Regions from separate parts of the Brevundimonas sp. NPDC046655 genome, predicted to be linked through region 2. Evidence: predicted binding sites of a transcription regulator. Region 2 holds the regulator's gene; the other holds the start of a gene.

Region 1 (14,731 bases), on a different contig from region 2:
CACCAGGCTCGAGACCGGGACGCCGGCGCGACGCCAGAGATCGTCAGGCGAGGTGAAGGCGCGATCCTCCCGTGCGGCGACGAGCCGGGCGGCCTCGCCATTGGAGAGGCCTCGGACCATCCGCAGGCCGAGCCGAACGGCGAAGCCCTCGCGGGTCGGCTCCAGGCTGCAATCCCAGCGACTGGCGTTGACGCAGACCGGTCGGACCTCCACACCGTGCTCGCGCGCGTCGCGGACGATCTGGGCCGGGGCGTAGAAGCCCATCGGCTGTGCGTTGAGCAGGGCGGCGCAGAAGACGTCCGGGTGGTGGCATTTGAGCCAGGAGGAGGCGTAGGCGATCAGGGCGAAGGAGGCCGCATGGCTCTCGGGGAAGCCATAGGAGCCGAAGCCCTCCAGCTGGCGGAAGGTCCTGTCGGCGAAGTCGGGGGCGTAGCCGCGCTCGACCATGCCCCTGATCAGCTTGTCCTTGAAATGGCTGACCCCGCCGGTGAACTTGAAGGTGGCCATGGCGCGCCGCAGCTGGTCAGCCTCCGAGGCGGTGAAGCCGGCGCATTCTATGGCGACCCGCATGGCCTGTTCCTGAAACAGGGGAACGCCCAGGGTCTTGCCCAGAACCTTCTCGAGCTCCGGCCTGGGATAGACGACCGGCTCCCGACCCTCCCTGCGGCGCAGATAGGGATGGACCATGTCGCCCTGGATGGGACCGGGGCGGACGATGGCCACCTCGATGACCAGGTCATAGAAGGTGCGCGGCTTGATGCGGGGCAGCATGGCCATCTGGGCCCGGCTCTCGATCTGGAAGACCCCCAGGGTGTCCGCCTTGCGGATCATGGCGTAGGTGCGGGGGTCCTCGGCCGGGATGGACGCCAGATCGAGATGGACGCCCTTGTGCTCGGCCAGGAGGTCGAAGCCGCGCTTCATGCAGCTGAGCATGCCCAGAGCCAGGACATCGACCTTCATGAACTTCAGGGCGTCGATGTCGTCCTTGTCCCATTCGATCACCTGGCGATCCTTCATCGCCGCCGGTTCGATGGGAACCAGGTCGTCCAGGCGGTCATGGGTGAGGACGAAGCCTCCCGGGTGCTGGCTCAGGTGACGGGGGAAGCCGATCAGCTGTCGCGACAGGTCGAGGGCGAGGCGCAGCCGACGGTCCTGAAGGTTGAGGTTGAGTTCCTCCGCGTGCCGATCCTCGACGCCGTCGCTTGAATAGCTCCAGACCTGGGAGGACAGGGACCTGATCAGGTCTTCGCTCAGGCCGAGGGCCTTGCCCACGTCGCGCAGGGCGCCGCGCGAGCGGTAGCGGATCACGGTCGAGCACAGGGCGGCGTGGTCGCGGCCATAGGTCTCGAAGATCCACTGCATGACGATCTCGCGCCGCTCGTGCTCGAAATCGACATCGATGTCCGGCGGCTCCTTGCGCTCCTGACTGATGAAACGCTCGAACAGCAGGTCGCTGCGCTCCGGGTCGATGGAGGTGACGCCCAGGACAAAGCAGACGGCGGAGTTGGCGGCCGATCCCCGGCCCTGACACAGTATCTCCCGGCTGCGCGCGAAGCGGACAATGGAATGAACCGTCAGGAAGTAGGGCGCATAACCCAGGTCGGCGATCAGTCGGAGCTCATGCTCCAGGAGCTTGCGGACCTTGTCCGGGAGGCCTTCGGGGTAGCGGCCCGCGGCCCCTTGCCAGGTCAGACGCTCCAGGGCCTGTTGCGGCGTCAGACCGGGCAGGCCGGCCTCATGCGGATACTGATAGGCCAGTTCGTCCAGGGAGAAACGGCAGCGATCGGCGATCTCGAGGCTTCTGGCCAGGGCTTCGGGGTGGCGATGAAACAGGCGGTGCATCTCCCGGGCCGGTTTCAGATGCCGGTCCGCGGATCGCTCTCGGCGGAACCCGAGGCTGTCGATCGTGCAGCCTTCCCGAATGCAGGTGAGCACGTCCTGGAGGATGCGCCGGTCCGGATGATGAAACAGGACGTCATTGGTGACGACCGTCTTCACCCCCGCATCCGCCGCCATCATCGACAGCTCATGCAGCCGCATCTGGTCCCGGGGACGGCGTTGCAGGGTCAGGGCGAGATGGGCCTCCGCCGCGAAGACGGCCCGCAGCCGCTCTAGTCGGCGCCGTGTGACGTCGTCCGCATGGTCGGGGACCAGGATGGCGATCAGGCCCTCGGCATAGGCCTCCAGGTCCTCCCAGCCCAGAAGGCACCGGGCCTTGCCCCCGCGCCGCTTCCCCAGCGACAGCAGGCGGCAGAGGCGGGCATAGGCCGGTCGATCCATGGGATAGACGAGGATGGCGCTTCCGTCGGTCAGCTCCAGTCGGCAGCCGACGATGAGCCGGACTCCCGCAGCCTTGGCGGCCTCGTGGGCGCGGACCATCCCGGCCAGGCTGTTGCGGTCAGTGACGGCCAGGGCCTCGATGCCGCAGACCGCCGCCTGATGGAACAGCTCCTCACAGGCGCTGGCGCCGCGAAGAAAGGAGAAGTGCGAGGCGCACTGGAGCTCGACGTAGCGGGGGTCGGTCATGCCCGATCGCGCCGAGCCGGAGGAAGGCGGACGGTTCTCGCTGCTGCGCGGGGAGGAGCGAGTCGCGTTGCAACATCCGCCGGCCGGGGGCGTTGGCCACAGGCATGCGGATCGCGACCTATAATGTGAACGGCGTCCGGGGACGGCTCGAGGTCCTGCTGCGCTGGCTCGCCCTGCGCCAGCCGGACATTGTCTGTCTGCAGGAGCTCAAGGCTCCGCAGGAGGCCTTTCCGATCGCCGCCCTGGAGGAGGCGGGCTATGGCGCCGTCTGGCAGGGACAGAAGAGCTGGAACGGCGTGGCCATCCTCTCGCGGGGCGACACCCCGGTCGAGACCCGACGCGGCCTGGCCGGAGAGGCCGACGACCTGCAGAGCCGCTATATCGAGGCGGCGGTGAAGGGGGTGATCGTGGGCTGCCTCTACCTGCCTAACGGCAATCCCGCGCCCGGTCCCAGATTCGACTACAAGCTGCGCTGGTTTGAACGACTTGCAGCGCGGGCGGAGGCCTTGATGGACAGCGGCGCGCCCGTGGTTCTGGCCGGCGACTATAACGTCATGCCGACCGATCTGGACGTCTACGCCCCCGAACGTTGGCGCGACGACGCCCTGTTCAGGATCGAGGTGCGCGAGGCCTATGCCCGCCTGCTGGATCAGGGCTGGTGCGACGCCTTGCGCGCCCTGCATCCGGATGAGGTCGTCTACACCTTCTGGGACTATCTGCGAAACCGGTTCGCCCGCAACAGCGGCCTGCGTATCGACCACCTCCTGCTGAGCCCGGCGCTCCAGCCTCGTCTGCGCCGCGCCGAGGTTGATCGGGAGGTGCGCGGCTGGGAGAAGACGAGCGATCATGCGCCCGTTTGGATCGAGGTCGCCGACGAGACTGTCCGGCCCAGGGCGAAACCCTGACGCTGCTGCGGGGTTGGTCGGGAGGCCTTCTTCTTGCGGAACCCCCATATGAACATTTCCGACTTCACGGGCACGACCCCCGAATACCGCCCCGAGACCTTTCTCAGCGCCCGCCTCGAGGGCTGGGGCGTGCTGGAGCGCATGACCGGCGGTCTGCAGCAGCGCTTCACCGTGGCGGCGCGCGGACACTTCGATGGAAGCGAACTGGTCTTCACCGAGACCTGGACCTTCTATGACGGTCATGTCGATACGCTGAACTGGTGCATCCGGCCGCTCGGCGATGGTCGCTACAGCGGGCGCGAGGATCGCGTCGACGGCGAAGCCGAAGGCGACCAGGCCGGCTGCGCCTTTCATTGGCGCTACAGTCGCGACGTGCCTCAGAAGGACGGGACCTCGACCAGACTGAATTTCGACGACTGGTTCTATCGCATCGACGAAACCGCGGTGATGGTGAAAGGCGTCGCGGGCCGCATGGGCCTGCCGTTCGCCACCGCCCATGTCCTCTATCGTCGCCTGGAGGGCTGAAGGATTCATCCGAACTTCCCGTGGATGAACCAGGTCTGGGGACCGGTCCGGGCGTCCTCGCCGTCGCCCGCGCGGAACAGCCAGAACCGGTCGCCTCCGTCGTCCTCCACCTGGAAATAGTCGCGCACGGCCCACATCTCGGCGTCGCTGCGGCCCCATTCCCCATGGATGCGTTCGGGACCGTCCGCACGGCGGATGCGGCGGCGGACGCCGCGCCAGGTGAACCAGGCCGGGGGATTGTCCGGGAGCAGGGCCAGGGTCTCGACCGGTTCAGGGGTGGGGAACAACCGGATCGGGCGAGGCCAGTCCGTGCGCCAGCTGGACGCCTCTGTCCCGCCGAGCGGCGCGGCGCGGCGCACCGAGCGCTCGGGGACGTCGCTCTCGACCGACGCCACGCTGTAGAGGCGGCGGGCGCCGACGCGGTTGGCCAGGACATCGACCAGACCCGCCACGTCAGGGCTCTCGCTGTCGCTCAGGCCGGTTGAGCCGGGTCGCCAGTCCAGCGGCAGGGTGATGGAAGCCGCGAGCGTCATGCGCTCGATGCCGAATCCCGGGTTTATGGTCTCTATCTTGTCTCGCAGCAGGCGTGACAGCCGATCCCGGTCACGCACCGGGCGGGCCAGCCCCACCCGCACCGCCTCGACGCGATGGTCGACCCTGTGGCACAGCCAGTCGAGTCGGCGGGCGCCCAGACCGCACCGCTCGAGTTGGAGACAGAGATCCTCGACCATCAGGCCGACTTGATGTGAGAGGGTTTCGGCCGCCCCGATGGGCTCGGCGAAGCGGCGCTCGGCGCGCGGCTGCTCCGCTTCGATCACGGGGATGATCGGCTCGAAGACCCGGCCCAGGGCCTGGTCGAGCCTTAGCCCGGCCTCGGGTCCGAACCGCAGGGTCAAGGGGCCGCGGGGCTGCCGCTCCAGATCCAGAACGGTCTCGAAGCCCATGCGGCGCAGTCCATCGACCAGGTCCGAATCCAGACGCAGGCAGGCCAGGGGCAGGGGGCCGAGCCTTCGACCGACCTGGCCTTCGGCCACGACGGCGGGTCCGGAGGAATAGCGGGCGACCGCCCAGGCCGCCCCGTAGGCGGGGGCGATCACGCCCCGGGCCTGTACGCCTGCCGCCGCCAGTCGCGCCTCCATGTCGGCGATGAGCTCGGCCTCCCCGCCCTTGAGATGGGCCGCCCCCGTGGCGTCGATCGCCAGACCGTCGGGGCCGTCCGCGGCGCAGACCGGGGCGTAGAGGCGAAGCGCCCAACAGGCGAGGCGTTCAAGGGCTGAGGCGTCGCCCAGGGGATCGGCTGCGAAGGACGAAAGTCCGGGCGCGAGCGCGTGAGCCTGGGTCGCCGCCATGCCGGGCCGCAGGCCCAGGGCTCGCGCGATAGGGTTGCAGGCGGTGAGAAGGCGTCGGCGCCGATCCCGTCCGATCAGAACGATCGGCGCCTCAGGCGGCGGCGCGGCCTCGCCCAGCCGCCGGCGCAACCGATCGATGGGCCAGTTCGGCAGGTAGAGAGAGACGACCCTTTTCATCACAGGCTTCCAGAGAGAAATCGGCGCAGCCGCCTGACCGGCAGCGGAGCAGTTCCACGAGCCAGCGCGGCCGACCGACGCCGGGCGCAGGCAGGGGCGAGGAGGGTTGGGGCGTGATCCGCCAGCGGGTCGCAGCCGCCGTAGGCTGGCCGAAATCCGCCGCTTCGGCGGCCCGTCGCCATCGACGAACGGCCAGGCCCGTCACCCCCGAAATCTCGGCGGCCAGTTGCAGACGCCGCGATGCGGTCATTGACAGCCTGGCCGTCTCGGCGACCACGGCGGCGAGCCCCCCGTGGCGCAGTCCTTCCTCGAAACAGGCCAGCAGACTCGTCTCGTCCGCGGCCTCAAGACAGATCAGGCGCCCCGGGTCGAGGCCGGCTTGTTGAAGGGCCGGGGCGAAGAGGTCGGCCCGGGTGACGCACCACAGGACCGGACCTGACAGGCGGGCCGCGATTCCCGCAGCGAAAAGGGCCGCGGCCGCGCCGTCGACCGCCCCGTCTCCGCCCCCGGCCACCTCGTGAAGGGCCCCCAGGATCAGCCCGCCCTGGGGCAGGGCGGCGTCGAGAGGGGCGACCCCGAAAGGCAGGACGCCGGCGGATCGGCGATACCCGGTTTCAAGATTCTGGATACGGGCGCGCAGTTCGGCGAGCTCGGCTGCAGGCCGGATTGACATGAGGGCCTCCTTTCCGAGGTCTGAAGTTCCTGTTTTGTTCTGGTTCTCAATTCGGTCCGGAGTCAACGGTCCCTTGCGGCGCCGCTTTGCGAATCCCTGTGAATCCTTTGCGGCTCTCCCGCGCCGCCGGGCGGAACAGGGCGTCAAACCGGGTGAGAGGAAGCCGACCGGGGTTTGGGGCGTTGGAACGGGACCATGTGCAACAACTATCGCCTGCATGTTCCCGTCAACCAGTTGGCAGCGCCCTTCAGCGATAGCGGCCGGACGCTCGCCATGCCCGAGGGTTCGCCGAACCTTGAGCCGAAAGACTACCGGATCGGCGATCGCGCGCCCGTCGTCCTCGCCGGGGAGGGCGGCCTTCGGCAGGTGACGACGCCCTGGGCCTGGAAGGGGCCGACCGGAAAGCCGGTCTTCAACTTCCGGTCCGAGGGCCGGTCCTTCGCCGGATCGACCCGCTGCCTCATCCCCGCCGACGGCTTCTACGAATTCACCGAGCCGAAGGTGGCGGGCAAGAAGACCAGGTGGTGTTTCACCCTGATCGACCAGCCCTGGTTCTGGATCGCCGGGGTAATGAAAGACGGCGCCTTCGCCATGCTGACGACAGAGCCCGGCCCGGACGTGGCCCATTATCACGACCGTCAGATCGTCGTCCTGCCGCCAGGGGCCGGCTTGCCCTGGCTCGACCTTTCCGCGCCGGACGAACTGATCCTCAGACCAGGTCCCGCGGGCTCGCTCTTCGTCGAGCGGGTTTATCCATAGGAGCAAGGCTTGGCGGCGACCCGACTCAGATTAACCGCTGCACATGACCCCTGATCAGCTGACCGCCGCCCTCGACGCCATGCAGCAGGCCGCCGGGGACGACGCCCAACGGATGCCTGGATTGATCGCCGTGAACAGCGCGGAATGGTGCGACAGCCTCCATGCGGTTGAGCACGTCGCCAGGACCCTGGACGAAGGCATTCGGCATCGAGGGATCAAGATCGTGGTCTCATCCCTGTTCGAAACCAAGGTCCTGACCCGCGCCGAAGCCGCTGATCGCGGCGAGCCCTATTTTGACCTGACCTCCGCGGACTGAGGCTCGACGACCGGCCAGGCCTGGCCGGGTCCCGCGGTCAGGTCAGTTCAAGAGCGATCAGGTCATCGCCGCGGACCTGCACGCAGACTGACTGGCTGCACCTTTGAAGGATGGAGTGAAGGGATGCGGCGGCGAGGCGGCGTCGCCATGCGCTGGACGGCTCCGCAGTTCAGCCGTCGCTGAGTCCTTCTCGCTTCTGCAGCCATAGCCGGGAGCGAAGAGGACCGCCGCAAATTCGATGGGTCCTGACGTTGCCGAGGGCGCCCGCGTCGGGCTCAGCGGGCCGCCATTCCGAGCTTTCGCCTGAACGGCGCCCGCATCTGAAGTCCGGCAGGATTGGAAGTCGATTCTCAAAACGGCCAGGTCGGAGCCTTGCTTCCGAGGGGCAGGGAAAGACTGAAACCTGCTGGGCGCCTGGCCAGGTGCTTCCGTCCAGCGGCCGGTCTTCCGTCCTTCGCGCCATCCGGCGCGGCCTCTCCATGAGGCGGATCTGACCGGGACCGGTCGGCTGGCGCAACCGTCAGGACGACTTTCTTCCCCGGCCTGCGGCCTTCCTCGCGAAGCAAGAAAGACGGTCCCTCCGGTCCTCCGCTGCGCTGCGGGGTCTCGCTGCGCTCGCCCTGCGCGCCTTCCGGCCCCGGCCTCCCGATCGCCATCGAGGCCGCGACAGGCGTGGCCCGAAGCAAAGGAGAGACTGACATGGCCGCTATCGGATCCTTCATCGCCCAGGGCGACGGCTACACCGGTTCGATCAAGACCCTGACGCTCAACGTGAAATCGGCAGCCTTCAGGCCGAATGAGAAGAGCGACGACAAGGCCCCGGATTACCGGATCTTCGCGGGGACGACGGAGTTCGGCGCGGCCTGGAAAAAGACCAGCCAGCAGAACCGCGAATACCTCTCGGTCAAGCTGGACGATCCGAGCTTCCCGGCGCCGATCTACGCCTCCCTGGTCGAGAGCGACGAGGGGCACAGCCTCATCTGGTCGCGCAACTGAGAACCCCGCGGCGGCGCCAGGGGCGCCGCCGCCATCCCTTCAGACCCTGTTCGAGGAGGCCGCCATGTCGCGCCCCGCCGCTTCCGTTCGCCCCGATCCCCATGCCGAAATCACCGCTCTCATTCTCGCCGACCTCGAAGCCGGCGTCCGACCCTGGAGCCGTCCGTGGACGACCCAGGGCGCAGTCTCCCGGCCCTTGCGTCATGACGGAGAGCCCTATCACGGGGTCAACGTCCTGACCCTCTGGGTCCGGGCCGCCCGCTGCGGCTACGGCCGTCCTGTCTGGATGACCTTTCGTCAGGCCCTCGCCCTCGGCGGTGCGGTGCGAAAGGGCGAAAAAGGCGTCCCCGTCGTCTACGCCGCGCCGGCGGCGGGCGATGACAGGGATGATCAGCCGGAGGCGCGGCGCTCTGGCCGTTTCCTCAAGCGGTACATCGTCTTCAACCTGGACCAGATCGAGGGGCTCGGTGATCGATATCCCCCGCCGGACCGTCCCAACGCCGCGGACCGGATTCACCATGCGGAACGCTATTTCGCCGCGAGCGGCGCCGATATCCGGGAGGGCGGCGACACAGCCTGCTACCGTCCGGACGCTGATGCCGTTCACATGCCGGCCTTCGAGGCCTTCCGGGATCGGGAAGCCTACTACGCCGTCCTGGCCCACGAACTGGTTCATTGGACGGGTCATTCCTCCCGTCTGGACCGTGATCTCAAGCTCGGCCGCTTCGGCGACGAGGCCTATGCCCGCGAGGAACTGGTGGCGGAACTCGGCGCCGCCTTCGTCTGCGCGGACCTCGGCCTGACCCTCGAACCCCGGCCCGACCACGCCGCCTACATCGCCTCCTGGCTGCGGGTCCTGCGCAATGACACCCGCTTTATCGTCGCCGCCGCCGCCCATGCGGAACGCGCCGCGAGGTTCCTGGCTGAAAGGCAGCCGCCGCCCTGATGCGAACGGGCGTGATGACGCGCGGGCATCGCCTGATGCCCGCGCGCCGACTGCCGCAAACGCCGGATTGCCGAAATCCTTGGCCTGTCCCGCCGCCGACATTCGACGGCGTTCCAGCCCTGCAAGGATTGCCGTCATGCACGACGCCCAGACCCCGATGCCGCCGCGCTACCTCCGCACCGCCGAAGCGGCGCGGCATCTCGGCCTGTCCGGACGAACGCTCGAGAAACACCGCTGCTACGGCACCGGTCCTCTCTATCGGAAGATCGGCGGACGGGTCGTCTATGCCGTCGGCGACCTTCAGGCCTGGGCGGATCGCGGCGTCAAATCCTCCACCACGGACCCGGGCCACGACCGAATCTCCCCTGCGCGCCGCTCGCATGGGGGCTCGGGGCTATGACCGGCCGGGATGAGGAGGGCCCTCCGCCGCCCTATCTGGCCTATCACCGCGAACCTGTCGTGATGGCGGGCGCGTCGTCCCATTCCGCCGACCTCCTGACCTGGGTCGAACTCGTCTTCGACCCGGGACGTGCAGAACGCTGGATTCGTTTCGGTCAGGCGGTCGACCAGCGCATCGTCTCGCGCCGGAACCGTTTCGTCGCCTTCCCCCCCGGCGCCGTCTTCGCCTATGTCCGCTGGACCGCCGACGCCTGTGGCGCCGTCGTGTCGCGCCTCGACATTCTCCAGGCGGCCGATCCGACCCGCGACCGGGTCGCTATCCCCGGCGTGGTTCCGGGCGCGGTCAGCCTGCTTCGATTGAACGGCTGGCCGCGGGTTCGCCGAGCCCTCGATCTGATTGACGCCGTAGAGGCCGGCGGCTTCGAACCGGGCGAGGTCGCGCCCGACTACTGGCGCCACGTCCACGCCCGGATGACGGTCAGCCTGCCGCCTCTGGCCTATACGGCAGAGCGTCACCGGGCCTTTCGTCTACGCCAGCAGGTCTCGTCATGAGGCCGGTCGCGCTAGCATGGGCCGGGCTGGCGCTTGTCCTTCTCGCGCTCGGCCCGATTGCCGCCCGCACGCCGCGCCTGATCTGGAACGTTTCCGGAAGCCTTCCGGTCGGCCTCTACCGGCTGGAGCCGACACGCGCGGTCGCCGCAGGCGACCTTGGCGCCTACCGCCCCAAGCCGGAATGGTCGCGGGCCTTCGCCGCGCGCGGCTATCTGCCGGACGGCGTCCCGCTCCTGAAACCGATCGCGGCGACCGCGCCTTCCGTGGTCTGTCGCGAGGGACTTCTGATCACCATCGACGGCGCTGCGGCCGCCATGGCGCTGGAAAAGGACCGCGCCGGACGCCCGCTGCCGCGCTGGAGGGGATGCAGAGTCCTCGCTCCCCAGGCCGTCTTCCTGCTCGCGCCTGATGTTCCGGACGCGCTGGACAGCCGGTATTTCGGTCCGGTCGACCGCAGGGATCTGATCGGCCGCATCGCGCCGATCCGCACCAGGGAGGATCGCCGATGAGCGCCCGGTCCTTGCCTGGCAGGGGCGTAGTGCGCGCGGCGGCGGTGGGCCTGGCCCTGGCGACGACTGGTTTTCCGGGCGTCCCGATAGCCTTCCCGGCGGTTCCGGAGCCGCGCCGGCAAGCCCCTGCCGGACGCGCGGTCGATGACCTGATCATCCAGGCGGCGAGCCGTTTCGGATTGCCTCCACACTGGATCCGGGCGGTCATGAAGCAGGAGAGCGGCTTCAATCCGCGCGCCACATCGCGCGCGGGGGCCATGGGTCTGATGCAGATCATGCCCGCCACCTATGAGGAGCTGCGGCGACGGCACGGCCTCGGGGCGGACCCTTACGATCCTCGCGACAACATCATGGCCGGCGCCGCCTATCTGCGCGAACTGCACGACCGGTTCGGCCTGCAGGGCATGTTGCCCGCCTACAACGCCGGGCCGCGGCGTTACCTCGAGCATCGGGACAAGGGTCGCCCACTGCCTCTGGAAACCCGCGACTATGTCGCCCGAATAGGGTTCCTGGACAGGATGGCGGCGTCGCCCGCCGCGCCTCGGATCATGGATGTCCCCGCAGCGGATCCGCACCAGGCGCCGCTCTTCCCGGACATGCCTCAGTCTTCCGGTCATGAAGGGGCCGGGCTCTTCCCCGTGTCGGCGCCCGCCGCCGGCTCAGATCCGGTTTTGCCGCGATGAGGCTCCCTGGAAAGGTGAAAAAGGGAGGGCGAGATAAAAGCCGCAAGGCGCGGCGAGGGTGGGGGAGGGTTTTTGCCTTTTGTATCAAGGCCTTGAATCAAGGTCTGTTAAGGCTTCGAGCCTTGCCCGACTGGCCATGTCACGGGAAGGACGCATGTTTTTGCGCCTTTTGCCTGCCGTCATGACCCGAGACGACGACTTCCAGGTGCGGCCCGGACGCATCCGCGGGGCGTCAGGATCGCGGATCGATACGGCGCTGCGCCAGGTTCTGGTCGCCGTCGCCCGCGCCGGCGGTCGCCCGCGCGGACCGCGCGTAGGCAAGGGAGGCGGTTCAGGCGGAAGCACCTTTGGGCGGGGGCGCGCGGCCGTGGTTCGCAGCCTCCACGCAGGGACGTCCCGGAGGCGGGTGGTCGTCAAGGCGCGGGTGGCGCGGCGAAGCTCAGGAGGGCTCGCCGCGCACATCGGCTATCTCCAGCGCGACGGCGTGACTCGGGACGGCGAAGCGGGGCGGCTCTTCGGCGCCGAAAGCGACATGATCGACGCCTCTGCCTTTGCGGAGCGGTCAAAGGACGATCGTCATCATTTTCGCTTCATCGTCTCGCCGGAGGACGCGGCCGAACTCGCCGACCTTCGCGCCTATGCCCGCGATCTCATGGCCGAGGTTCAGCGGGATCTCAGCGCGCCGCTCGACTGGGTCGCGGTCGATCACTTGAACACCGTCCATCCCCATATCCATATAGTGCTGCGCGGAAGGCTGGATGACGGCTCCGACCTGGTCATCAGCCGGGACTATATCAGCCGGGGCTTTCGCGCGCGCCGAGGCCCTGGCGGAGCTTGAACTGGGGCCGCCGAGTCCGCGTGAACGCGTCGTCGCGCTGATGCGGGACGCCGAGGCCCAGGGCTGGACCCGCCTCGATCGCGCGCTCGAGCGCCTGGCCGACGGCGAAGGCGGTGTAGACCTGATCCCGGCGAAGTCGCTCGGCGATCCGGTCGGCGTCCGGGCCCTGGTTCATCGGCTCAGGACGCTCGAAGGGTTCGGCCTGGCGGTCCCGGCAAGCCCGGGCCGATGGCGGCTGGAGAAGGGGATCGGGGAGCGGCTGCGCGCGATCGCCCGCGAGACTGAAACGGCCGCTCGTCTGGCGGCGGCGTTGGAGGCGCGCGCGCTCGTTCGGGCTCCGGAACAGTGGGCGACCTCGGCCCTGTCCGACGTCGTCGTCGGACGGGTTCTTGCGCGCGGCCGGGACGACGAACTGCGCGGCACGGGTTTCGCCGTCATCGACGGCTTGGACGGTCGGGTTCATCACATCACCTTGGCGGACGCCGGCGCGCCCGATCCCAGGGTCGACGCCATCGTGCGCGCCAGCCCGCCGTCGCGCGGCGCCCATCCGATGACGGTGACGCTGTCCGACCTGGACCTGACCGGCCAGATCACCGCCAGGGGCGCGACATGGCTGGACAGGCGAGCGCTGGATCCCAACCCCTTGCCCGAGGCCGGCGGCTTCGCGGACGAAGTCGCCGCCGCCCGCGAAGCGCGCATTGATCATCTGGTCGCCGAGGGGCTGGCCGAACGGCGCGGGGCCGGCGTGCGCTTCGCGCCCGGCCTGCTGGAAATCCTGAAGGCGCGGGAGATGGCTCTCGTCTCGGAACGGGTTCGGAATGAGACCGGCCTGGTCTTCCGTCCGACAGCCGAGGGGGATGAGGTTTCGGGCGTCTACCGCAAACGCGTGGACCTGGCCTCGGGACGGTTCGCCATGATCGACGACGGGGCGGGCTTCACCCTCGTGCCCTGGCGGCCTCCGCTCGAGCGAAATCTCGGCCGATCGGTCACCGGATTTGCGGGCGGCCGAGGCGAGATCCAATGGCGCCCGCCGCGCACCCTGGGCCGCTAGGCCTGGACCCCAAGACCTCAACCTCGGAAGGAGGGAGCATGTCCGCTGGAAAGATCCTCTGGGGCCAGATCAGCCTGGTCCTCGGTCTCATCCTCGCCGGCGTCTGGGGGGCGACCCAGTGGACGGCCTGGCGCCTGGCCTATCAGCCGGCGCTCGGCGCGCCCTGGTTCGAGCTCATGGGGCATTCGATCTACGCCCCGCCGAGCCTCTTCTTCTGGTGGTTCATCTATGAGGCTTATGCGCCGCGGCTCTTCCTGGAGGGCGGGGCGATCGCGGCGGGTTCTGCGCTCGTCGCCATCGGGGTCTCGATCGCCATGGCGGTCTGGCGTTCGCGAGAGGCGGCGTCGGCGACGACCTACGGCACCGCGCGATGGGGCGACGTCCGGGACGCCCGCGCCGCCGGCTTGATGGGTGATGACGGCGTGCTGCTGGGCGAGATGGACGGCCGGTATCTGCGCCACCACGGACCCGAGCATGTGCTGTGCTTCGCGCCGACCCGCTCGGGCAAGGGGGTCGGTCTGGTGGTGCCGACCCTCCTGACCTGGGGCGGCTCGGCCCTCGTCCATGACATCAAGGGCGAGAACTGGTCCCTGACCGCGGGATGGCGCGCTCGCTTCGGGCCGGTCCTGATGTTCAATCCGACCGATGCGGGGAGCGCCGCCTACAACCCCCTGATGGAGGTGCGGCCGGGACCGCTCGAGGTGCGCGACGTCCAGAACATCGCCGACATTCTCGTCGACCCCGAAGGCGCGCTCGAACGTCGGAACCACTGGGAGAAGACAAGCCATGCTCTCTTGGTCGGGGCCATCCTCCATGTCCTGCACGCCGAGCCCGACAAGACCCTGGCCGGAGTGGCCGCCTTCCTGTCGGATCCGGAACGGCCGATCGAAGCCACCCTTCGGCGCATGATGACGACGCCTCATCGCGACGGACGGCCTCACCCTGTGATCGCAGCCGCCGCCCGCGAACTGCTGAACAAGAGCGAGAACGAGCGGTCGGGCGTCCTCTCCACCGCGATGAGCTTCCTCGGCCTCTATCGCGATCCGATCGTCGCGGCGGTGACCGGACGCTGCGACTGGCGCATCGCCGACCTGGTCGACGGCGAACGGCCGGTCTCCCTCTATCTCGTCGTGCCGCCTTCGGACATCAGCCGCACCAAGCCTTTGATCCGCCTGATCCTGAACCAGATCGGCAGACGCCTGACCGAGGATCTGCAGGCGCGGGCAGGGCGTCGCCGCCTTCTCCTGCTGCTCGACGAGTTCCCGGCGCTCGGTCGTCTCGACTTCTTCGAAACCGCCCTGGCCTTCATGGCGGGCTATGGGCTGAAGGCCTTCCTGATCGCCCAGAGCCTCAACCAGATCGAGAAGGCCTACGGGCCCAATAACGCCATCCTCGACAACTGCCACGTCCGGGTCGCCTTCGCGACCAATGACGAGCGCACGGCCAAGCGAATTTCCGAGACCCTGGGAACGGCGACCGAGCTGAGGGCGATGCGGAACTACGCCGGGCATCGGTTGTCGCCCTGGC
Region 2 (14,731 bases):
CATGACCAACATCCGCCAGAACCTGGCCTGGGCCTTCGGCTACAACGTCCTGCTGATCCCGGTCGCGGCGGGCGTCCTCTACCCGGCCTTCGGCTACATGCTGTCGCCCATGCTGGCGGCGGGGACCATGGCCCTGTCCAGCGTCAGCGTGGTGCTGAACGCCCTGCGCCTGCGCGCCTTCAAGCCCCACATCCACGGAGCCGCCCAATGAATATCGGCAAGGCCTCCCTCGCCACCGGCGTTTCGGCCAAGATGATCCGCTACTACGAGTCCGTTGGCCTGATCCGGCCCTCGGAGCGGACCGAAAGCAACTATCGCGACTTCAACGAGCGCGATCTGAACGACCTGCGCTTCATCCGCCGCGCGCGCAGCCTGGGCTTTTCGGTCGAAGAGATCGCCCGACTGTTGTCTCTGTGGCGCGATCACAACCGGCCCAGCCGCGAGGTGAAGGCCATGGCCGAGAAGCACGTCGCCGACCTCGATGCCCGCATCAAGGAAATGCAGGCCATGGCCGACGCCCTGCGCACCCTGTCCCATTGCTGCGCCGGCGACGACCGCCCCGACTGCCCCATCCTGTCCGACCTGGCGGGTTCGCCCGCCGCCGCTTCTGAAGGAGCTTCTCAATGATCGTCCTGACCATTCCTAGGATCCGCTGCGGCGGCTGCGTCGCCAGCGTCGAGAAGGCCATCCACGGCGTCGACGCCTCGGCTGAAATCAAGGCCGACATCGAGGCCCGCCGGGTCGAGGTGACGACAGCGGCCGACCGTCAGGACCTGGTGACGGCGCTGGCCGACGCCGGCTATCCGGCCGAGTCCGCCTGATCATGGACAGGATGAAGATCGCCACACTCGCCTTCGGCGGCGCCATTCTGGGCGGCGCGGGCTTCCTGCCGAACGGCCTGCCTGACGTGGCCCAGGCCTCGGACATGACCGTCTACAAGAGCGATTCCTGTGGCTGCTGCGGCGGCTGGGTCGAGCACATGAGCAAGGCCGGCTACGCCATCCGCGTCGTCCCGACCGACGACCTGGCCCCTGTCAAGGTCCGCCTGGGCGTGCCAGAATCGCTGTGGAGCTGCCACACCGCTGTCGTCGATGGAAAGGTGATCGAGGGCCACGTTCCGGCCGCCGCCGTCGACGCCTTCCTGAAGTCGCCCGGCGCATCGCGCGGCATCGGCGTGCCGGGAATGCCGACCGGCTCGCCCGGCATGGAGTCTATCGAGCGTCTGCGGACAGCGCCTCGACCATGCTCCGGTCAAAACGACGCGCCTGGGCGTCAGTCATAACAGACCGCATTTCGAAAATGTGGGCGATGGTGGCTTGCTGCAAATCGCCCATGGCGTCGTGAAAATGATCGACGGCGGGCTGAACCACCCGGCTGTCGCCGTTACTGACCCTGATCGCCTCGGCCAACTCGCGATTGGCGGCCTGAACCTGTCCCTCCAATGTGAGGTGTTGCTCCGCGAACCTGTCTTCGATGCTGTCGATCTTCCTGTGCTGCTCCGACGACAGGTCCAGGTCCTTGTGGACGATCTCGCGCAGGGATGGCGGCGCCTGCCTGTTGAGCACCCAGCTCGCCCCCGCCCAAGCGCCAATGCCGCTAGCGGCGGTGGCCAGGGCGACCGTCACGGCGATGGATTTCCACGCGACAGGCATCAGCCGACTTCCATACGCGCCAAGGGCGACATCGCGGCCGAAGTGAAGACCCTCATCTCCGACGATGACTGCGCGAACTTCGCTCCCAGTCCGCCGTTCGCTACGTCGATCAGAAGCGCCATGGTGACCGCAACCGCACGCATCCGCTCCATCGCCCGCTGCGACTGGATCGCCTTCACCCGGCTCCAGACACCCTCTTCCAGGCGATCAAGCGAAGCGCCTTCGGGCGTGGAAGCACGCGCCAGCCAATATCCCAGATCTTCCATGACCGAAGCCTTTTGCGTCCCCAATGACGAATACGCACCATTGGCGCTCATCTCTCAAGACGTCGCAAAGAGGTCTGGTGCGGCCCGCGGTCTGGCCGCGATCAAGCGCCCGAATGGAAAAGTCGCAGCATGGCGTTCGCGACAGCCCCCAGAACGCCGACGCTCGCGATCAATCCAAGGACCAGCACGGCCTTGAAGTGCCGATGAAGAAAGTAGAGAATTTCACCCGCCATCTGCGTTTGCCCAGTGATTGCGGCCCATATTGGCACAACACTGGACAAACGCTGCAACAAGCGTGCGTGAACCTCGTTCTTAGACGAGACGGCTCTGCACCACGGCCGCGCCGATGAAGCTGGCGAACAGCGGATGCGGCGCGAACGGGCGGCTCTTCAACTCCGGGTGGTACTGAACGCCGATGAACCACGGGTGATCCGGGCGCTCGACCGTCTCAGGCAGGACGCCGTCAGGCGACAGGCCCGCGAAAACCAAGCCAGCCTTCTCCTCGATCGCTTCGCGATAGTTGATGTTCACCTCGTAGCGGTGACGGTGGCGCTCGCTGATCTCGGTCGCGCCATAGATCTCTGCAATCTTTGAGCCCGACTTGAGGGTGGAGTCATAGGCGCCCAGACGCATGGTGCCGCCCAGGTCGCCGCCTTGCTGACGCAGGACGCGCTGGTTGCCTTGCGTCCACTCGGTCATCAGACCGACAACGGGTTCGTCCGCCGGACCGAACTCGGTGGAGGTCGCCTTGGGGAAGCCCGCCAGGTTTCGGGCGGCCTCGATCACCGCCATCTGCATGCCGAAGCAGATGCCGAAGTAAGGGATCTTGCGTTCGCGGGCGAAGCGCGCCGCCTCGATCTTGCCCTCAGCCCCGCGCTCGCCGAAACCGCCGGGGACCAGGATGGCATGGGCGCTTTCCAGCCGCTGGGCGCAGGCTTGCGGATCGCCCTCGAAGGTGTCGGCCTCGACCCAGTCGATGTTGACCTTGACGTTGTTGGCCACGCCGCCGTGGTGCAGGGCCTCGATCAGGGACTTATAGGCGTCCTTCAGGACGGTATATTTGCCGACCACGGCGATGGTGACTTCGCCATCGGGGTGCAGGCGACGGCGCACGATCTCCTGCCAGCCGGTCAGGTCAGGCTGGGGCGCGTCGGTGATGCCGAAGTGGGCCAGGACTTCGCTGTCCAGACCTTCGTGGTGATAGTCCAGCGGCACGGCGTAGATGTCGGCCGAGTCCATCGCCTGGATCACGCCGCTCTCGCGCACGTTGCAGAACTGACCGATCTTGCGCTTTTCCTCCGCCGGGATCGGCTGCTCGCAGCGGCACAGCAGGATGTCCGGCTGGATGCCGATGGACCGCAGTTCCTTGACCGAATGCTGCGTCGGCTTGGTCTTCATCTCGCCGGCCGTCTTGATGAAGGGCAGCAAGGTCAGATGAACGAAGCAGGACTGGCCACGCGGCAGGTCCTGTCCCAGCTGGCGGATAGCCTCGAAGAACGGCAAGCCCTCGATATCGCCGACCGTGCCGCCGATCTCCACCAGGACGAAGTCCACGTCCGCGCCGTCGTCGGTCTTGGCCGGGCTTAGGCAGAACTGCTTGATCTGGTCGGTGACGTGCGGAATCACCTGGACGGTCGCGCCCAGATAGTCGCCCCGACGCTCCTTCTCCAGGATGGTCGAATAGATGCGGCCGGTCGTGACATTGTCGGACTTTGCGGCCGAAACGCCGGTGAACCGCTCATAGTGGCCCAGATCAAGGTCGGTCTCGGCGCCGTCGTCGGTCACGAAGACCTCGCCGTGCTGATAGGGGCTCATCGTCCCCGGATCGACGTTCAGATAGGGGTCCAGCTTGCGCAGGCGGACCTTGTAACCTCGCGCCTGCAAAAGAGCGCCGAGAGCGGCGGAGGCGAGGCCTTTTCCTAGCGAGGAAACCACGCCGCCGGTGATGAACACATAGCGAGCCATGGGCGGACACCTTACTCCATGATTCGCGGCGGGAGCATGGCCCGACGCAAAACAACTGTTGAACATAATAAGAAAGCGCGCCCTGCGGCGCGCTTTCGGGGATTTCGTATCTGTAGGCGGCTTACTGAGCCGGTGCTGGCGCCGGGGCCGGAGCAGAAGCCGCCGGGAGGCTGGCTTCCAGATCGTCCAGCGACGGGGCGGCGGGCGCCGCCGGGGTCGGCGCGGCGGGTTCAGCCGGAGCCGTCTGTTGCTCATTGCCTACGGCGATGGCGCCGACGGCGTCGGCGTCGATCACCGAGCGCGAGCCGCGGGCGAAATTGCCGGCGATGGTCAGGCTGATGGCGCAGACGAAGAAGGCGATGGCCAGGATCGAAGTCGCCCGCGTCAGCAGGTTGCCCGCGCCGCGCGCGGTCATGAAGCCCGACGGGCCTCCGCCCATGCCCAGGGCGCCGCCCTCGGAGCGTTGCAGCAGGATCACGGCCGTCAGGGCGACCGAGATCAGGATCATGGCGACGAGCAAGATGGTCTGGAGCATGGTGTCAATCATGTGGGCGCGCAGATGCGCCGATCAAGCGGCGGCGTCTAACACCGATGCGGGACCGGGGCAAACACCGAACGAAACAGGGCGAAGAAATCGCGATGCTTACGCCGCGCGAATGATGCCCAGGAAGTCCCCGGCCTTCAGCGAAGCACCGCCGACCAGAGCGCCGCCGACTTCGGCCACGTCCAGAATTTCCGCCGCGTTCGACGGCTTGACCGAACCGCCGTACAGGATCGGAGCGACCCGACCGCCCTCGCCCAGCCTGGCGACCATGGCGGCGCGCACTGCGACGTGCACTTCCTCGATCTGCTCCAGCGTCGGCGTCAGGCCGGTGCCGATGGCCCACACCGGCTCATAGGCCACGGCGAACGCCTTGCCCGAGAGGCTGACCGGCAGAGAGCCCGCGACCTGACGGCTGACGACTTCGACCGCCAGCCCGGCTTCGCGCTCCGCCAGCGTCTCGCCGATGCAGATGATGGGCTCCAGACCGGCGGTCAGCGCGGCTTCCACCTTGGCGGCGACATCAGCGTCGGTCTCGCCAAATCCGGCGCGACGTTCGGAGTGACCGAGAATCACCAGAGCGGCTCCAGCATCGACCAGCATGTCGGCCGACACCGAACCCGTGAACGCGCCCGACGCCTCGGCATGGCAGTCCTGGCCGCCCAGTTCGACGGACGTACCAGTCAGAACGCGCCCCATCCGCTCGATCAGAGTCGCGGGCGGGCACAGGGCCACGCGACAGGCCGCAGCCTGTTCCTGCAAGGCTTTCGCCAGAGCCTCAGCCTCACCCAGGCTCGCGCCCAGACCGTTCATTTTCCAGTTGCCGGCGACCAGCTTCACAGATTGTTTCATGGCCGCCTCTTTAGGCGCCGTTGTCGCGGAAGCCAAGATGTTGCGGTCCGTCCGCTTGCGGCGCCCTAGGGACTGCCCCTATACGCCAACGTGGCGCCCCTTTGACGCCGGCCCTCGTCAGGTTTCTGTCTCGATGATCACGCTGTTCCGCAACTTCGCCAAATCGAAATGGGCTGCGGGCCTGTTCGCCCTGCTTATCCTCAGCTTCCTGATCGTGGGCGCCCAGTCGGACGTCTTCTCGAGCTTCGGACCCAAGCACGTCATCGACGCCGGCGACCGCAGCGTCGGCGCCCAGCAGTTCCGCGGCGACTTCGAGCGCGTCCGCGCCAACCTGCAGGAGCAGGCCGGTCGCCCCGTGTCGTTCGACGACATGGTCAAGGAGAACATCCACACCCAGTACCTGGAAAGCCAAACCCAGCGCATGGGCTTCCTGGCCTGGGCCTGGAACGCCGGCATCCGCCCCGGCAAGGAACTGGTGCTGAAGGAAATCCGCCGGATCCCGGCCTTCTTCAACCAGGTTTCGGGCCAGTTCGATCAGGACCGTTACGAGCAGGCTCTGGCCGCGCAAGGCATGACCTCGGAGATGCTGGAGCAGGACCTGCGCGATCAGTATGTCGCAAGCCAGTTCGGTGCGGGCGTCTTCGCCGGCGCGCGCGTGCCGCGCATCTATGGCGCCCTGCTCGCCGGTCAGGCGCTGGAAACGCGCGATGGGCGCTGGTTCACTGTGACCCAGGCGATGGCCGGGGCCGCTGGCGCGCCGACCGACGCTCAACTGACCGCCTTCCTCAATGAGAACGCCGCCCAGTTGCGCCGTCCCGAATTCCGCATGATCTCGATCGTGCTGTTCAACCCCGGCCCCAACAGCCAGGCAGCGCCGATCACCGAAGAGCGCATTCGCGAGCGTTTCGAGTTCCGCAAGGCCGCACTGTCGAACGCCGAAAAGCGCACCTTCGTCACGCTGACCGTCCCGAACAAGGCCGCCGCCGACCGCGTCGCCGCCGACCTGCGCGCCGGCAAGACCCCGGCCGAGGTCGCCGCCGCCAACAAGATCGAGGTCAGCACCTATAACGACACGCCGCAGAGCGCGCTGGGCGACCCCGCTGTCGGCGCCGCCGTCTTCGCCCTGCCGGCCAACCAGGTCTCCAACCCGATCCAGGGCCGCCTGGGCTTCACCGTCGCCAAGGTGACCGGCGTCACCGCCGGCGCGCCCGCCACGCTGGAAAGCGTCCGCAACGCCCTGGTTCAGGAGTTGCGCGCCGAAGACGTGAAGGGCGAGACCTACGCCAAGGTCGAGAAGTACGAAAAGGCCCGCCAGGAAGGTAAGAACCTGGCCGACGCCGCCCAATCGGTCGGCGCCCGTCTGGTGCAGCTGCCGCCCTTCACCGCTGACGGCCGCCTGCCCGACGGTCAGCCCCTGAACGCGCCGCGTCAGATCTTCGAGTCGGCCTACGCCCTGTCCAAGGGCGGCGAGAGCGACATCATCGACGCCGGCGAAGGCCAGTATTTCGCCGTCCGCGTTGACGACATCCGTCCGGCTTCGCTGCCGACCCTGGCCGAAGTTCGCGCCCCTCTGGCCCAGCAATGGACCCTGCGCGAAAACGCGCGCCGTCTGTCGGCCAAGGCTGAGGAGCTGGCTGGCCGCATTCGCGGCGGCGAGGACATCGCCAAGGTCGCTGCTTCGGCCGGCGCCCAGCTGGCTACGCGCACCGCCGTCCAACAGAGCCAGGCCAGCCAGACCGAACTGGGCGAAGGCGTCCTGCGCGGCCTGTTCGGTCAGGGCAAGGGCCAAGTCTTCACCGGCGCGGCGTCGCAGAACAGCTTCGTGGTCGGCCATGTCGACGCCATCCACGCCGCCGTTCCCGCCCTGGCCGCGCCCCTGGTCGAGCAGGTTCGTCCGCGCCTGACCCAGGCTCTGGCCAACGCCATGGTCGAACAGAGCTTCGCCGCGGCCGCCGCACGCGTGAAGGCCAAGAACGACCCGGCCGCCGCCATCGCGGCCCTGGGCATCGAAGCCCCTGCCGCAACCGCTCCGGCGGCGCCGGCCCCCGCGCCCGCCAAGAAATGAGCGCAGGCGTTGGACACGAAGGTGAACGCGCCGCGTTTGTCTCTGGCCTGAAATCAGGCCGCCCCCAGGTCGTCGTTCGCCGCTTGATCGACGACCTGGAAACGCCCGTCTCGGCCTTCCTCAAGGTCGGTCACGGACGGCCCTACGCCAGCCTGCTGGAGTCGGTCGAAGGCGGCGCGGTCAACGGCCGCTATTCGATCGTCACCCTGGCCCCCGACGTCGTCTGGCGCTGCCGCGACGGTCAGGCCGAGATGGCGCGCGGCGAGGCGGTCCTGTCCGACCGTTTCACCGCTGAAGACCGCCCCGCGCTCGAATCCCTGCGCGCCCTGATCGCCGCCACCCGGTTCGACCTGCCCGACGATCTGCCGCCCATGGCCGCCGGCCTGTTCGGCGTCTTCGGCTACGACATGGTGCGGCTGCTGGAGCCGCTGGGTCCGGCGAACCCTGACCCGCTGAATCTGCCCGACGCCGTCATGGCGCGCCCGTCGCTGGTCGCCATTTTCGACTCGGTGAAGCACGAGATCGTCCTGATCGCCGCGGCCTATCCCGACAGCGATGTCGAGGCGGACACGGCGTTCAACGCCGCCATCGCCCGCCTCGACGACTTCGAGGATCGCCTTCGCGGCCCCCTGCCGATCCAGCGCGAAGCCGCGCCGGTTCCCGCCCCGGAATTCCGCTCGCCCGTCGATGCCGCCGGCTTCGACGCCATGGTCGCCAGGGCCAAGGACTACATCGCCGCCGGCGACATCTTCCAGGTCGTGCTGGCCCACCGCTTCTCCGCGCCGTGGAGCCAGGACCCGTTCGCCTTTTATCGGTCGCTGCGTCGCGGCAACCCGTCGCCCTATCTCTTCTTCCTCGACTACGTCGATTTCCAGCTGGCCGGCTCCAGCCCTGAGATCCTGGTCCGGTTGAAGGACGGTCGCGTCACCATCCGCCCCCTGGCCGGCACCCGCCCGCGCGGCGCCACGCCCGAGCAGGACAAGGCGCTGGAAGCCGAGCTTCTGGCCGATCCCAAGGAGCGGGCCGAACACCTGATGCTGCTCGATCTGGGCCGCAACGACGTGGGCCGCGTCTCGTCGCCCGGCTCGGTCGAGGTCACGGAAAGCTTCGTCGTCGAACGCTACAGCCAGGTCATGCACATCGTCTCCAACGTGCACGGCGCCGCTGATCCCAAGCTGGACGCGGTCGATACCCTTTTGGCTGCCCTGCCCGCCGGCACCCTGTCCGGCGCGCCAAAGGTACGGGCCATGGAGATCATCGACGAACTGGAAACCGAGAAGCGCGGCGTCGGCTATGGCGGGGGCGTGGGCTATATCTCGGCCAATGGCGAGGCGGACATCTGCATCGTCCTGCGCACCGCCATGTTCGCTAAAGACAGGATCTTCGTTCAGGCTGGTGCCGGGGTCGTCGCCGACAGCGATCCCGCCGCTGAATACGCCGAAACCCTGGCCAAGGCCCGCGCCCCGATGAAGGCGGCCGAGGACGCGTGGCGATTCACCGCGACGACTCGCGGCCAGGGCGCCGACGGCAAGATCTAAGGATTGGAAACCGTGGAACCCTGGTCGAACGACACGCCGGGGCCCACGACCATGGTCCCCGCCAGCATCACCGCCGCCGTCGCGGCGAAGGCGGCCGCCGCCAGCAGGCGCAGCGGCTTGGGTTGCTCTATGACCGGTTCGTTCAACAGGTCGCGGGCGTCGCGGATGGCTTCTAAGCGGGTCAAGACGGATTTCTTCCGATGGCGATGCTCCTGTATCGCGCGGACAGCTTAACGTCCGCTTTCAGTCCGCCTTCGCTTGGCGCGTCGTCACTCCCGTCCTAAGAACCCTGCCATGATCCTCGTCGTCGATAACTACGACAGCTTTACCTACAATCTCGTCCACTACCTCGCGGAGCTGGGCGCCCAGACGCATGTCGTCCGCAACGACGACCTGACGGTGGACGAAGCCTGGGCGCTGAAGCCTGAGGCCGTACTCCTGTCGCCTGGGCCATGCGCCCCCGATCAAGCCGGCATCTGCCTGCCGCTGATCACGACCGCGCCGCAGGACATGCCCATCTTCGGCGTGTGCCTGGGGCATCAGGCCATCGGGCAAGCCTTTGGCGGCGAGGTGATCCGCGCAAAGACCCTGATGCACGGCAAGACCTCGCCGATCGAGCATGAGGGCCGCAGCGTCTTCGCCGGCCTGCCATCGCCCTTTATCGCCACCCGCTATCACTCCCTGGCCGTGCGCCGCGAAACCCTGCCGGCCGAGTTGGAGGTCACCGCCTGGACCGCCGACGGCGAGATCATGGGCCTGGCTCACCGCACCCGGCCGATCCATGGCGTGCAGTTCCACCCGGAATCCATCGCCACCGAGCACGGCCACGACATGATCGCAAACTTCCTCGATCTGGCGGGCGTCAAGCGTCTGGCGACGGTCTGAGCCCATGGACGGTTTCAAGCCTCTGCTGGGCAAGCTGGTGGACGGGCGCGTCCTGACGCCGGATGAAGCCCACGCCTTCTTCTCGGCCTGCCTACGCGGCGAACCGACCCCGTCCCAGGTCGCCGCCGCCGTCACGGCCCTGCGCATTCGCGGCGAGACGGTGGACGAGATCGTCGCCTTCGCCACCGCCATGCGCGATGCGGCCCTGTCGCTGGATCACCCCTTCGACGAGGTGATCGACACCTGCGGCACAGGCGGCGACGGCCAGCACACCTTCAACGTCTCGACGGCGGCGGCCTTCGTCCTGGCGGGCGCCGGGCTCAAGGTCGCCAAGCACGGCAACCGCGCCATCAGTTCCAAGTCCGGTTCCTCCGACGTCCTGGCCGCGCTGGGCGTCAACCTGGACGCCACCATCCCGCAACAGGCCCGCGCCCTGGATCAGGCCGGCATCGCCTTCCTGTTCGCACCCACCTATCACGGGGCCATGCGCCACGTCGGGCCGGTGCGCGCCGAGATCGGTTTTCGTACGGTTTTCAACCTTCTGGGACCGCTTTGTAATCCAGCCCATGCGAACCGTCAGGTCATGGGCGTCTATGATCCCGCCCTGCTGGAGCCTCTGGCCGAGGTGCTGGGCCGTCTCGGCGCCCGCCGCGCCTGGACCGTACACGGTCAGGGTCTGGACGAACTGACCACCACTGGCCCGACTGAAGTGGCCGAATGGAAGGACGGCGCCGTCCGCCGCTTCACCGTCACCCCCGCCGACGCCGGCCTGCCGCTGGCGACGCTGGACGACCTGCGCGGCGGCGACGCCGAGCATAATGCGGCGGCGCTGACGGCCCTGCTGGCGGGCGAACCCGGCCCCTATCGCGACATCGTCGTGCTGAACGCCGCCGCCGCCCTGGTCGTGGCCGACCGCGCCGCCGACCTGCGCGAAGGCGCCGAACTGGCCGCCGCCGTCATCGACGACGGCCGCGCGGACCGCGCGCTGGAAACCCTGGTGCGCGTCACCAACACCCCTATCGAGCCCGAGGCCGCATGACCGACGTTCTGGCGAAGATCGCCGCCTACAAGCGCGAAGACGTAGCCGCCCGCAAGCTTGCGACCTCTCAGGACGCCATCGAGGCCCTCGCCGCCCAGGCCTCGGCCCCGCGCGGCTTCCGCGCCGCTCTGGAACGCAAGGCCGAGGACACCGGCCGCCCGGCCCTGATCGCCGAGATCAAGAAGGCCAGCCCCTCCAAGGGCCTGATCCGCGCCGACTTCGATCCGCCCGCGCTGGCAAAAGCCTATGAACGCGGCGGCGCGACCTGCCTGTCCGTCCTGACCGACGGCCCCAGCTTCCAGGGCGACGACGGCTTCCTGGCCGCCGCCCGCGACGCGGTCGCCCTGCCCTGCCTGCGCAAGGACTTCCTGGTCGATCCCTGGCAGGTGGCCGAGAGCCGCGCCCTGGGCGCCGACTGCATCCTCATCATCCTGGCCATGGTCGACAACGCCCTGGCCGCCGAGCTTCTGGCCGAGGCCGAGCGCTTCGGCATGGACGCCCTGATCGAGACCCACGACGAGGCCGAGATGGCCCGCGCCTGCAAGCTGGGCGGCGATCTGGTGGGCGTCAACAACCGCAGCCTTCGCACCTTCGAGGTCGACCTCGACGCCACCGAGCGCCTGTCCATGCTCAGCCCCGTCAAAGCCTTGCTGGTGGCCGAAAGCGGCATCTTCACCCCCGACGACGTCCAGCGCGTCACCGACGCCCACGCCCAAGCCATCCTCGTCGGCGAAAGCTTGATGCGTCAGGATGATGTGGAAGCGGCGACCAAGGCCCTGCTGTCGCTGAGTTAACGTCGGATATCGGCTCAGCAGGAAATGTCAGCTTCCGACCCGTCGCGGACATTGGCGGGGTGCAGCTCTTACCGCCTGCGCTCATGGATAAGCACGATTGTCTCAAACAGCTTTCCGTCTGGGTATCTATCAAACTGGCTCGACAGGCGCTGATCGACAGGTGATCCGCCATCGATGCTAACCGTCACTGTAAATCGGCACTCGGGGATGCCGTAATATGATCCACAGGAGACGTCTCGAACGCCAATGAGGGACACGTTGTCGTTTGGACGCTGCTGAAAGCGTGCGGTCCGCTCCGAGTAGCTGGACCAATGCGTCTGAACATATGCGACGACTTCCTCGTTGGTCGGAGCGACTAGCGCTGACGAAATGGGCGCGCTGTGACCCGTCATTCCCGTACAAGCCGCGATCAAACAGCCTGATAACGCGACAGGCGCGTGCGTTCGCACATGACGCCCAACTGGATTGATCATGGGCATCACGGGGTCTCCTGTCTTTCGGATATAAATGTGGAACATCCGCTTCCCATTTTTAGCTGACATCGACGGCGACGGCTTTTCGGCCTGGAGGCCAATGTCCGCTCTGGGCTCCGGTGCCCAGGACCGTAATCGACCCATTGCGGAACTTGACGATAGACTACTTTCAATGTCCCGTTTGTAGGTGCCCAAAACTACACCCCACCATCACCCGATCGTTCGCTGGCTAGACCGAGAGTTCGATCATGAGTTTTACCGTGTGGGAAACTGGCTCGTCCTCATAGTCTCAGTGGGGTTGGTGCCAATGCTGCTTTTCGGAGCTACAGCAGCCACGGTCGCCATTAGTGTGATCTGGGGAGCGCCCTGGTGCTTGCTCTTCGGCTGGAGAGGATATTTTTGGATCCAGCGGTTCGAAGCTCGTGAGCGACGACGGCGCGAGAGACAGAGGCGCAGGCGTCTCAGACACGTCAATGAGGCTGATGAGGGAGCTTCATGAGTCGGTGTTGCAGCTTTCCACCCTTAGCTGACATCCAAAGAAGCCGCTTTGAGCGGCAGCGCCCCCTCAACGCGGCCGAGTTGACATTCAGCAAGAACACTTACAGAACATCGACAACGGTTCACGCCTTGTTCTGGAAGCCTTGCGCCCATGCTCACCAAGAAGCAGCACGAACTCCTGATGTTCATTCACGAACGGATTCAGGAAACGGGCGTCTCGCCCTCCTTCGACGAGATGAAGGAGGCGCTGGATCTGGCGTCCAAGTCGGGCATCCACCGCCTGATCACGGCGCTGGAAGAACGCGGCTTCATCCGCCGTCTGGCCCACCGCGCCCGCGCGCTGGAAGTGACCAAGCTGCCGGAACAGGCCACGGCCGGCGCGCCGCGCGGCCACGCGGGCTTCAAGCCCGGCGTGATCGAAGGCGGCGGTCGCCCCCGCGCCGCTGAGCCTGCCAACGACACGCGCGAACTGGCCTTGATGGGCAAGATCGCGGCCGGCACGCCCATCGACGCCATCGAGCATGAGACCGCCCGCTATCCCGTGCCGGAAACCATGCTGGGCGCGGGCGAACACTATCTGCTCGAGATCGAGGGCGATTCGATGATCGAGGCCGGCATCCTCAACGGCGACATGGTCATCATCAAATCCACCGCCGACGCCTCGTCCGGCGAGATCGTGGTGGCCTTGGTCGAGGGTGAACAGGCCACGCTGAAGCGCCTGCGCAAGAAGGGCGCCTCCATCGCTCTGGAGCCCGCCAACCGCAACTACGAGACCAAGATCTACGGCTCGGATCAGGTCGCGGTCCAAGGCAAGCTGGTCGGCCTTATCCGCCGCTATCACTGAAGTCGGGATCGGCCTGACGCGTCCACGGCCGCTGGCCGCGCACGTCAGCCGCCCACACCGCCTTCCAGCCCGCGCCCACGCGCCACAGTTCCACCGAGCCCCCGCGCGAGTAGTCAACGCCGTCCAGCACCAGCCGGTCCGCGCATGAAGCGGGCAACCATGTCAAATCGGCCCGGCTGCTGACGACCAACGCCGACCGGCACATCGCGTCCAACTGTTCCGCCGTCGGCCCCTTCTTCCCCCACCACAGCGCGACCGGCCCAGCCGCTTCCGGCGCGCAGAAGGACCGCCTGCAGGCCCAGCCCTCCTCCGGTCTCGGCGTCAGTGCCAACCCGCGCCGCCGCGACCACAGATCGGCCGCGAACTGCCGCACGCCGGGCCGCACCACGACCGCCGCCTCGGCCTGCCGCCAGGCCGCATTGGTCCCGCCGTCGCCGATCCACAGATCCGGCGCCGCCGGACGCGGCCAGATCAGCACAGCCGCCGCCAGCGGCAGACCCAGCCAGCGCAACCGCCCGCGCCACAGGCAGATGAACAGGATGCCCAGGAAGGCCACCGGCAGAGCCGCCGCCGGGGCGCTGGCCACCGTCTGCACCGCCCCCGGCAGGCCCGCCGTCCAGTGGCCGATGGCCAGCATCAGATCGACGCCCTTGCCCGCCAGCCACAGGAAGGGCGCGCCCAGCCCCAGCGGCTCCAGCGCCGCGCCCAGCGCCAGCGCCGGCATCAGGATGAAGTCCGCGACCGGCGCCGTGCCCATGTTGGCGACCAGGCCATAGACGGCGGTGCGGTTGAAATGCTGCATGGCGAACGGCCCGGTCGCCATGCCCGCGACCAGACTGGCGGTGCATGCCACCAGCAGCCAACTGCCCAGCCTCTGCGCCGCCACGAAGGGCCAGGGCGCGGAAATCTCCTTGATCCGGCGCGGCCAGACCTCGGACAGCGCTACCAGAGCCGCTGTCGCCGCGAACGACATCTGGAACCCTGGCGTGACGATGGCCTCGGGTTGCAGCAACAGAACCGCGAAAGCCGCAACCGCCAGGGCGTGCATGGTCACCGCCTGTCGATCCAGCAGGATGGCGACAAAGGCTATGGAGGCCGTGATCGCCGCCCGCTCGGCGGGCGGCGGCGTGCCCGACACCACCAGATAGGTCCCGACCGCGATCAGCCCCGCGACCGCCGCGACCTTCTTGCCCGACACCCTGAGCGCCAGCCACGGCCAGGCCGCGACGCCCAGCCGCACGGCGAAGAAGACAAAGCCGCCGACGATGGCCATGTGCAGGCCCGAGATCGACAGGATATGCGCCAGCCCGGAATCGCGC

What was found. The regulator LexA, encoded in region 2, represses DNA repair genes until DNA is damaged. The targets are predictions, from matches to a motif close to ATGTTCNCNANNTGTTCT.
Region 1: ACI2KI_RS08760 (ImuA family protein) is a predicted target of LexA. The motif match lies at 6,196-6,213, and genes of this name have one in related genera.

Annotation. Positions count from the first base shown of each region.
Region 1 is NZ_JBJDPV010000002.1:205,445-220,175, forward strand. It holds gene ACI2KI_RS08740 (error-prone DNA polymerase) at 1-2,526, opposite strand, end outside; gene xth (exodeoxyribonuclease III) at 2,631-3,431, shown strand; gene ACI2KI_RS08750 (DUF3833 family protein) at 3,480-3,956, shown strand; gene ACI2KI_RS08755 (Y-family DNA polymerase) at 3,962-5,482, opposite strand; gene ACI2KI_RS08760 (ImuA family protein) at 5,397-6,155, opposite strand; gene ACI2KI_RS08765 (SOS response-associated peptidase) at 6,351-6,914, shown strand; gene ACI2KI_RS08770 (hypothetical protein) at 6,958-7,230, shown strand; gene ACI2KI_RS08775 (DUF736 domain-containing protein) at 7,930-8,226, shown strand; gene ACI2KI_RS08780 (ArdC family protein) at 8,291-9,172, shown strand; gene ACI2KI_RS08785 (helix-turn-helix transcriptional regulator) at 9,309-9,572, shown strand; gene ACI2KI_RS08790 (DUF2840 domain-containing protein) at 9,569-10,123, shown strand; gene ACI2KI_RS08795 (S26 family signal peptidase) at 10,120-10,632, shown strand; gene ACI2KI_RS08800 (lytic transglycosylase domain-containing protein) at 10,677-11,315, shown strand; gene ACI2KI_RS08805 (relaxase/mobilization nuclease domain-containing protein) at 11,722-12,153, shown strand; gene ACI2KI_RS08810 (DUF3363 domain-containing protein) at 12,074-13,204, shown strand; gene ACI2KI_RS08815 (conjugal transfer protein TraG) at 13,243-14,731, shown strand, end outside.
Region 2 is NZ_JBJDPV010000001.1:340,490-355,220, reverse strand. It holds gene ACI2KI_RS01750 (heavy metal translocating P-type ATPase) at 1-211, shown strand, start outside; gene cueR (Cu(I)-responsive transcriptional regulator) at 208-627, shown strand; gene ACI2KI_RS01740 (heavy-metal-associated domain-containing protein) at 624-821, shown strand; gene ACI2KI_RS01735 (DUF411 domain-containing protein) at 824-1,282, shown strand; gene ACI2KI_RS01730 (Spy/CpxP family protein refolding chaperone) at 1,212-1,652, opposite strand; gene ACI2KI_RS01725 (hypothetical protein) at 1,652-1,918, opposite strand; gene ACI2KI_RS01720 (CTP synthase) at 2,231-3,883, opposite strand; gene secG (preprotein translocase subunit SecG) at 4,005-4,418, opposite strand; gene tpiA (triose-phosphate isomerase) at 4,527-5,276, opposite strand; gene ACI2KI_RS01705 (peptidylprolyl isomerase) at 5,410-7,341, shown strand; gene trpE (anthranilate synthase component I) at 7,338-8,879, shown strand; gene ACI2KI_RS01695 (hypothetical protein) at 8,876-9,064, opposite strand; gene ACI2KI_RS01690 (anthranilate synthase component II) at 9,174-9,764, shown strand; gene trpD (anthranilate phosphoribosyltransferase) at 9,769-10,803, shown strand; gene trpC (indole-3-glycerol phosphate synthase TrpC) at 10,800-11,597, shown strand; gene lexA (transcriptional repressor LexA) at 12,720-13,412, shown strand; gene ACI2KI_RS01670 (ComEC/Rec2 family competence protein) at 13,393-14,731, opposite strand, start outside.